3 regions of the Thermoanaerobacterium sp. PSU-2 genome follow, and region 2 is predicted to be linked to each of the others. Evidence: riboswitches for the same ligand, from Rfam matches in the RefSeq annotation. Region 2 holds a riboswitch; each other region holds the start of a gene.
What was found. Region 2 has a riboswitch for S-adenosylmethionine ahead of BVF91_RS00740 (methionine ABC transporter ATP-binding protein). Riboswitches for the same ligand answer to the same signal wherever they lie in the genome.
Positions count from the first base shown of each region.

Region 1: another riboswitch for S-adenosylmethionine. It lies ahead of BVF91_RS10130 (homoserine dehydrogenase); the one in region 2 lies ahead of BVF91_RS00740 (methionine ABC transporter ATP-binding protein).
Region 3: another riboswitch for S-adenosylmethionine. It lies ahead of BVF91_RS04180 (homocysteine synthase); the one in region 2 lies ahead of BVF91_RS00740 (methionine ABC transporter ATP-binding protein).

Region 1 is NZ_MSQD01000012.1:83,646-86,932, reverse strand. It holds gene BVF91_RS10130 (homoserine dehydrogenase) at 14-1,306, opposite strand; SAM riboswitch class I at 1,370-1,472, opposite strand; gene recR (recombination mediator RecR) at 1,621-2,220, opposite strand; gene BVF91_RS10120 (YbaB/EbfC family nucleoid-associated protein) at 2,234-2,569, opposite strand; gene dnaX (DNA polymerase III subunit gamma/tau) at 2,639-3,287, opposite strand, start outside.
Region 2 is NZ_MSQD01000001.1:125,107-128,393, forward strand. It holds gene BVF91_RS00735 (BglG family transcription antiterminator) at 1-1,594, opposite strand, end outside; SAM riboswitch class I at 1,808-1,908, shown strand; gene BVF91_RS00740 (methionine ABC transporter ATP-binding protein) at 1,985-3,007, shown strand; gene BVF91_RS00745 (methionine ABC transporter permease) at 2,994-3,287, shown strand, end outside.
Region 3 is NZ_MSQD01000004.1:4,557-7,843, reverse strand. It holds gene BVF91_RS04190 (bifunctional cystathionine gamma-lyase/homocysteine desulfhydrase) at 1-154, shown strand, start outside; gene cysK (cysteine synthase A) at 159-1,079, shown strand; SAM riboswitch class I at 1,168-1,270, shown strand; gene BVF91_RS04180 (homocysteine synthase) at 1,401-2,693, shown strand; gene BVF91_RS04175 (YHS domain-containing protein) at 2,907-3,101, shown strand.

The DNA.
Region 1 (3,287 bases), on a different contig from region 2:
CTTTGTATAATTTTTATATAACTTCACTTTGTATTGTATTAACTTGTTTATTATCCACTTCATTGTCATCATGCAACACTTTGAAGAGACTTTCTATTGTACACATTTTTTTGTTTTCTAAACTTTCTATAAACCTGTTTATATCATTATCAAAAAGCTTGAAAACAGCCGCAAAAGTATTTCCATCATAAACAGACTCATTAAACGAAGCGCCATTATCAGTAAAAAATTTTAAAATATTTTTTATATTAAACTTGTAAAATGGTTTAAGTTTTATATAAAATACATCTGTAAAACTACCATTAAAAACTGAAATGCGTTTAGACGTATGATTCGTTTTTATATCATAATTCAATAGTATATCTATTAAATCTGCAACAACCGAATCACCTGTAGGCATTTGTCCTGCACCTTTTCCAATAAAAATTAGCTCTTTAAAACTGTCTCCTCTCAGTATAACAGCATTGTTTACATCACCAACACTTGCTAAAATGTTGCTATCTTCTATCAATATAGGCTCTACACTCGCATAGACGTTTCCTTTCTCGTATTTAGCCCATGCAAATGGTTTAATCTTGTATCCCAATTTTTCAGCATAATATATATCGTCATTTTTTATTTCATTTATACCATATCTCAATATTGAATTAGCAGAAACATCAGCATCGAATGCTTTTTTTATAAGAATCACAAGCTTATACAAAGCATCGAATCCTTTTATATCGTAATCCGGATTGCTTTCAGCATAACCTCTTTTTTGAGCTGATAAAAGTGCTTCATCATATTTCATTCCCTTTTCTGTTATTTGCGTCAATATGTAGTTTGTAGTACCGTTTATTATCCCTCCTACGAAATTTATTTCATCGGTTATTTTGAGCCTCTCAATTTGATGTATAATGGGGATTGCTCCAGCGACACTTGCTTCAAATTTCAAAAATACACCATTTTCATCTGCCATTTTTCTAAGCTCGTCTCCATATTTTGCTATTAACTCTTTGTTTGCAGTAATTACATGTTTTTTAGAAATTATCGCCTTTTTTACGTACTCGTAAGCAGGATCAATTCCTCCCATTACTTCAATTATTGCACTTATTTCGCTATCACACAAGATTTCGTTAGCATCAGTTGTTAGTATTTCATCTACACCATTAACATTTCTCGGCTTATCAGGATGCTTCACTAGTATTTTTTTTATTTCGGGATAAAACCCCGTTTTTTGTTTTATATGCTGTTTTCTTGATGCGACTATTTTATAGACTCCGCTTCCTACTGTTCCAAATCCCAACAATCCAATCTTAAATTCCATGTGGCATACCTCCTAAAAATTTTTGGCCCTCTTCAATGAGAAGAGGGCCAAAATACGCCACTCCTCTCATCTCTCAGGTTTTCCCTGCAGGATTTGGCACCAAACGCATATAAATGCCGGTTGCCGGGTTTCATCGGGCCAGTCCCTCCACCACTCTTGATAAGAGGCCTTCAATATTCTCTTTTAAATTTGTTGATATTTATATTATCACTTTATACGCTAAGAATCAATACATATTTTTAGATTTTTTATCTTTTCCACATTTTCTTACATCAACATAGTACCTTTTAGTTAAAAGATTCAATTTCGATCACTTACATTTCCCTTCTGCCTTCTAAAGCCCTTGACAGTGTTACAGAATCTGTGTATTCGAGGTCACCGCCTACCGGTACACCATGTGCAATTCTTGTCACCTTTATTCCAAAAGGTTTTATAAGCTTTGCGATGTACATTGCAGTTGCCTCGCCTTCTATGTCTGGATTTGTAGCTAATATTATTTCATTGATTTCAGCATCTTTTATCCTCTCCAACAGCTCTTTTATCTTTATATCCTCTGGACCTATTCCATCCATAGGCGATATTGCACCGTGAAGTACATGGTATAAGCCTCGATATTCCCTCGTCTTTTCCATCGCTACTACATCTTTGGGATCGGAAACTACACATATGGTATGTGTATCCCTCGTCTCATCACTGCATATACTGCAAAGCTCACTGTCAGTAAAGTTATAGCACTTTTTACAGTATCTTAAATTGTTCTTTGCCTCTAAAATAGCATTAGACAAGTTAACAACATCGTCTAAAGGCATATCTAAGATGTAAAACGCCAGCCTCTGAGCTGTCTTGCGTCCAATGCCGGGAAGTCTTGATAATTCATCAATAAGCCTTGACAATGACCTCGAATATACGTTCATTAATTAATTCACCTCAGAACAAGCCAGGTATGTTGAAACCTCCTGTTATTTTTCCCATCTCTTCTGCAATCATCTTTTCAGCACTTCTTAAAGCTTGATTTACTGCAGCCAATACAAGATCCTCCAGCATCTCTACATCGTCTTTGTCAACGACATCCGGATCGATCTTTATGCTTATAAGCTCCTTTCTGCCATTTGCCACTACCTTTACAGCTCCACCGCCTGCAGACTCCTCAACCGTCTTGTTTTCAAGCTCCTCCTGCATTTTCTTCATTTGCTCCTGCATCTGCTGCGCTTGCTTTATCATGTTATTCATGTTGAAACCGCCAGGAAATCCTCCTTTAGCCATCCAAATACCTCCTAATTAATTTTGTATTCTCTCTTATTTATATGCTAATTTTGACTCAGTAGTGATTAATCAATCTATTATTTCTACATCGCCAAAATATTTTCTTACTGCCTCAATTAACTGTTCATCTTCATTTTTTTCTTCTGTAGCAAAAACTATGTTGTAATCATTACCTGTCAGTCTTTTAATAGCATCTTTGATGTAATCTTTATTTTCGATTTTATTAAGCTCTTCTTTGTAAAACACATGCTCCTTTGGATATTCTATCACAAAATTGCCATCTTTCAAATACGGTTTGCCTAAGCTTAAAAAAGAAAAAATCATCGGTCTGTCTTTCTTTATCATGCTTAATAGTTTTTTGAAAACTTCATTCACATTTATCTCAATGCTCTTATCTACTTTATCAACTATATCATCAGTTTTTTTCGCTTCTTTTTTTACCACTACATCATCAAAAGCCCTCTCAGATTTTAAAGTTTTATCATCAGCGACAATATCCTTCTCTACAGATGGCATTACTTTTCCATTTTTAATCACATTTTCCAACATACTTAGTCTATCTAAAATACTGTCCATATCAGGTGAGATTTCCGGATTTATAAGCTTAAGCAATGTTATCTCCAGCATTATTCTTGGAGATTGAGCATATCTTATTTTTCCCTGAAGATCTATCAATTTCTCTAACACATTTGATAAAAACGCCATGTCAAATAAAGAA
Region 2 (3,287 bases):
ATAGCTCAATTATCCTTTTGCCATACCACGCAATGTGTTCCAATTCTTTGTACCTGTCGCCTATGACTTTTTTCTCCGAGAAGTCCATTATAAAATCTGTGTTTAAAGCGTCTTTCAGTTTTTTTACGTCTTCATCTAAAAGCAGCGGATTGACTATTATTGTCTCTTTGTCCTTTATGTCCAGCGGAATTGTAGACACTATCAAGTCAATATCATCTCTATCTTTAAAGTCTTTAACTCTCAAGCTGGAAACTGTATCTACAATATTCAATTGTGGAAACATCTGAAGCTTAGATAGAAGCATCCTCGATGTCCCTATGCCGCTGGCACACACGACTAAAATATTGTGCCTTTTCATCATATCGCTTTTTCTTGCTATAGATGCGCCAAAATGCATCGCAATATAGCCAATTTCATCATCAGGCACATCAACATTAAGCTTGTCTTTAATCACATTTGCAATAGATATACATTTTTCAAATAAGCCGCTGTACCGTTCTTTTATGTCATTTATAAGCGGATTTCTAATCGCAAGACCCATGCGAAGTCTAAAGATAGTAGGCCTTAAGTGCGTCTTTAAACCGCTTAAAAGCATCGTATCGCCTTTAAGATCAGTGCCAAATTCATCTTCTGCAACGCTGACCATCTCATGCAGTATTTCATTTAACAACTCGTCATTTACGTCTTCGGTATTTGCCCTATACCTTGCTCCTTGTAGATGAATCGTTATATATCCGATTTCATCTTCTGGAATAGAAATATCGAATTCTTCCTCCAGAAACCTGGCAAGCATTTCTGCAAACTTATACTCATCTGACTTCCTAAGCTCATAGAGGCTTTCATTACCTATTTTTATCTTTTCGCCTTCTTTTATTCTTTTTAGCGCCAATGCCAGATGTACCGTAAGCCCCATGTAGGAGCTTTCTGCTAATTCGTAATCAAGGGATTTCTCCAATTTTTGTATAGCCTTCTCTATCTTTAAAACCGTATCGTAGTCTATAAGCCTGAGTAATCTATCATTTATGTCTTCACTAAGCTTGTTTATATTATTGTACCCTTTATTTAAAAACTCAATTAGGTCTTTTGTCTCCACATTGTCATACAGAAAATTTATTATGGCCCTTCTTATATTGCTTTCATCGCCTTTTACGTATATGCCAACACCAGGCTTAGTTACAATTGTAACATTTTGCTTGTTTAGCCACTTATCGATCTCTTTAATGTCATAGCTTATTGTTGCCGTAGTCACATTGTATTCTTTAGCGAAGTACTCAAGTTTTACAGGTTCTTTCATCTGCAAAAGCTCAGATAGTATCAACTTTCGCCTTTTATCAGCGTCAATGCTTGGCCTATAACCTATTACATCGAATTTGAATTTTTCGATATCATTATCAGTTCCTTCTAAAACTAGTACTCCATCGTCATTTTTAAGCTTCAAATTGTATTCTTTTATATATTCATTTATTGCATTTATTTCTCTGTAAACAGTCCTTTTGCTTAACTTGTACAAAACGACGATATCGTCCAAACTGGAAATTTCTTTTGAAAGAACCTTTTTGAAGATTTCTAATTGGCGCCTACTTAACTCTTTCATAGATATTTGTCCTTTCGTCTATGACAAATTATTAATAAGTTAACTTATCTTTCATCTTAATTATAATCAATTTATTGATTAAATCAACACAAACTTGTGAATACACTGTCAGATTTATTATGACAAAAATTTAATATTGTCGCATGAAAATTTTGCTTGACTTTTCAACATCCATCCTATATAATCATTTTAACAACTAAAAACGAAATTATTCTCTTATCTAGAGAGGTGGAGGGACTGGCCCGATGAAACCCGGCAACCGGCACGTATGTGCAATGGTGCCAATTCCTGCAGCGATTGCTGAGAGATGAGAGAGGACGAAACCTCTTTCATTGGAGGTTTTTTTTATTGCTTTTTTAAACTACATTTGTGAAAAGAAGGTGAAATGATTTGATCGAAATAAAAAACTTAAGCAAAGTTTACAACACAAACGGAAAAGAGGTAATAGCTTTAAAAGACATCAACTTAACTATACGTGATGGTGAAATTTACGGCATAATGGGTCTAAGCGGTGCCGGGAAATCATCATTGATAAGATGCATCAACATGTTGGAAAAACCTACATCTGGCAGCATACTTATAAACGGCGTAGAAATGACAAAGTTAAATTCAAAAGAACTGAGAAATATGAGAAAAAAGATTGGCATGATATTTCAGCATTTCAATCTTTTGATGAACTCTACAGTGTATGAGAACATAGCATTTCCTCTTAAGATCTCGAAAGTCAGCGATTCTGTCATAAAAAAACGCGTTGATGAATTGCTGGATGTAGTAGATTTAAAAGACAAAAAGTACGCATACCCTTCGCAGCTATCTGGTGGGCAAAAACAGAGGGTAGGCATTGCAAGAGCTTTAGCAAACAATCCAGACATAATTCTATCTGATGAGGCCACATCCGCTTTAGATCCTACTACGACAGAATCCATCTTAAATCTTTTAAAGGACATAAACAAACAATACGGAATTACAATCGTGGTAATAACGCACGAAATGTCTGTCATAAGAAATCTGTGCGACAAAGTGGCAGTTTTGGAAGACGGAATGATTATCGAGGAAGGAAATGTAATAGACATTTTTTCAAATCCTTCAACAGAAACATCTAAGAGATTTTTAAAAGATATGATAGCTGAACTTCCGCCAGACATATTGCTTGATGACGAAAATCCAAATGAGGAAATCTTGAGATTATCGTTTTTTGGCAGCAGCAGCAACCAGCCTGTCATATCCCACATGATAAAGAATTTCGATGTTGAAGTGAATATCATTTCCGGAAATATCGAAAGAGTGCAAAACTCACAAATAGGAAATCTCTTAATAAAAATAAGCGGTGAACAGAATTCCATAAAAAATGCTATAAAATTTTTAGAAAACAATGGTCTTAGAATAGAGGTGCTTAAAAATGGTATCATCTAACACATTGCAGTATCTGTTAAACTTGTGGCAGCTTATGGAAGAACCTCTTTGGGAATCTTTGTACATGGTGTTTTTCTCAACACTTTTCTCAGTAATAATAGGACTGCCTCTAGGCATAATACTTGTCATAACCGACCAAGGTCATATAAAGGAAAATCTAAAGTTAAATCAGGTATTAGGTACTGTGATCAATGTCATGAGGTCAGTGCCGTTCATAATCCTCATAATCGCAATCTTCCCATTGGCAAGGCTTATTGTTGGCACAACTATAGGACCTACC
Region 3 (3,287 bases), on a different contig from region 2:
CCTAATTTCATATCCAGCAAAAATGACACATGCGTCTATACCAGAGGAACAAAGATTGAAGCTCGGCATAACCGATAAGTTAGTAAGATTATCAGTTGGACTTGAGAATTATCTGGATTTAATTGAGGATTTAAAAAATGCAATAAGGAGTTGAAATCATGAAATATGCAGAGGGAATCAGTGATTTAATTGGCAAGACACCACTTCTAAAAATAACTCATTTTGATATACCTCCGTATGTAAATATCTTTGCCAAGCTAGAAAACATGAACCCTGGTGGTTCTGTAAAAGATAGAACGTGCTATTACATGATAAAAGATGCTGAAGATAAGGGATTAATAAAAAAAGGTTCTACTATAATAGAGCCTACTGCAGGGAATACGGGCATTGGCCTTGCACTCGCAGCATTGAATAAAGGTTATAAAGTCATATTTGTTGTACCAACTAAATTTTCAGTAGAGAAACAGATATTAATGAAAGCTTTAGGTGCTGAAATAGTAAATACGCCTAAAGAGCTTGGAATGAAAGGAGCGATGGATAAAGCATATGAATTAGCAAAGGATATTAAGGACTCATATATTCCAAACCAGTTTAAAAATATGGCAAATGTAAAGGCTCATTATGAAACAACAGGACAAGAGATATATGATGCTTTGGATGGAAAAGTAGATGTGTTTATTGCTGGAGCAGGTACTGGTGGAACGTTCACAGGTGTAGTTAGGTATTTAAAAGAGAAAAATCCTAAAGTAAAAGGCGTGCTTGCTGATCCTGTTGGTTCAATAATTGGTGGAGGAGATTTAGTAAAGTGCTACAAAATAGAGGGCATAGGTAATGATTTTATACCTGATACTATGGATGTAAGCTTAATAGATGATGTCGAAAAGGTAACTGATGATGAAGCCTTTTATTATGTTAAGGAACTTGCAAAAAGAGAAGGATTATTTGTAGGATCATCGTCGGGCGCTGCCTTTGCTGCGGCTATAAAACAGGCTAATAAGCAAAAGGAATCAAAAAATATAGTTGTAGTATTTCCTGATAGATCTGATAGGTATTTTAGTGAAAATTTATATAGATTTTAAATTTCAATCTGAGAAATGTCCAAGAAATCCTATTGACATTAATGATTTAAAGTGTTAATATAAATAAAAATAAAATAGAATATGAAACCTCTTATCAAGAGTGGTGGAGGGACTGGCCCGATGAAACCCGGCAACCGGCATATATAATGCGTCTGGTGCCAAATCCTGCAGGGAAACCTGAGAGATGAGAGGAGCGGCGCAAACTTAGCCCTCTTCTACATCGAAGAGGGCTTTTAATATTCTAAAAATAAGAAAAGAGGTGAATTATAAGAATAACATTTTAAATTCCTTAAACTAAAACTGTGAAGAGGAGAGATTTAGATGAGTGAAGAAAGAAAGTTAAAATTTGACACATTGCAGGTACATGCGGGGCAAGAACCAGATCCAACTACAGGTGCAGTGGCAGTGCCAATTTATCAAACATCGTCATATATATTTAAAGATACTGAACATGCCGCTTCTTTATTTAGCCTTAAAGAACCAGGTAATATTTATACAAGAATCATGAATCCCACCAATGATGTATTTGAAAAGAGAATAGCAGCCTTAGAAGGTGGTGTTGGTGCTGTTGCGACAGCATCAGGCTCTGCTGCTATAACATACTCGATTTTAAATATAGCAGGTGCAGGTGATGAAATAGTATCTGCCAGCACATTATACGGAGGAACATACAATCTTTTCGCTTTAACATTGCCTAAACTTGGCATTAAAACGACATTTGTAGATCCAGATGATCCAGAAAATTTCAGAAAAGCAATAACAGACAGAACAAAGGCATTGTATATAGAGACAATAGGAAATCCCGGGATAAATATACCTGATTTCGAGGCTATAGCAAAAATAGCGCATGAGAATAAAATACCGCTAATTGTAGACAACACATTTGCAACACCATATCTCTTCCGCCCGTTTGAATACGGGGCAGATATAGTAGTACATTCAGCGACAAAATTTATAGGAGGACACGGAACATCAATAGGCGGAGTAATAGTAGATTCAGGAAAATTTGATTGGGCAGGAAGTGGAAGGTTCCATGAATTTGTAGAGCCAGATCCAAGCTATCATGGAATTAAATATGTTGAATCATTTGGACCGGCCGCATATATTACAAAATTAAGGGTACAGCTTTTAAGAGACACTGGTGCATCTTTAAGCCCCTTCAATGCATTTTTATTTTTACAAGGACTAGAGACTTTGTCATTAAGAGTTCAAAGACATGTAGAAAATGCACAAAAGGTAGCAGAATTCTTAGCAAGCAATCCAAATGTGACGTGGGTAAACTATCCTGGGCTTAAAGAAAATAAATACCATGAGCTTGCAAAGAAATACCTGCCGAAGGGTGCAGGAGCGATATTGACATTTGGAATAAAAGGTGGAATAAATGCTGGAATCAAATTCATAAACAGCCTTGAATTATTCTCATTGCTGGCTAATGTTGGTGACGCAAAGTCTTTGGTAATTCATCCAGCAAGCACGACACATTCGCAATTAAGCGAAGAAGAATTGTCATTAGCAGGTGTAACCCCTGACCAAATAAGACTTTCAATAGGCATAGAAGACATCGACGACATATTGTATGACCTTGACCAAGCACTTAAAAAAGCAGCAGAATAATTATTATAGAGCTCTCTTCACAATAGAAGAGGGCTTTTGTTATTTTTAAAATAATTTACTATATATTTGTTTAATATAATATATATGACAATAATATTTAAATTAATAATAGAAACACATAAATATACATATTCCGATTGACTTTTGTGTAATTAAATGATATCATATAAACATACCCGGTATAGGTATAACGTATCAAAGGAGGTGTGGAAAATGGCTAAGGATCCAGTGTGTGGAATGGATGTTAAAGAGGATAATGCTGCAGCTAAAACAACATTCAATGGAAAGGAATATTTTTTCTGTTCGAAAAGTTGTAAAGCAGAATTTGAAAAGAATCCAGAAAAATATGTAAAAAATGAAAGTAATGAAGGACATCATGGTGGGCACAGTCACCATGGTTGCTGTTAATTTGCTCTGAAGTACATGATATACTAAAATGCATTATAGGGTTTGAACTATCATTCTCTAATTTATTTAGAGATTTGATATTTTTCAGACCCTTTTTATTTGGCATGATTTTTGCACTATAAATTTCTAGATGGTACTAAGGTTTTATTATAGTGTATCTTTTTCTTGAATTAATTTTAGACCTTA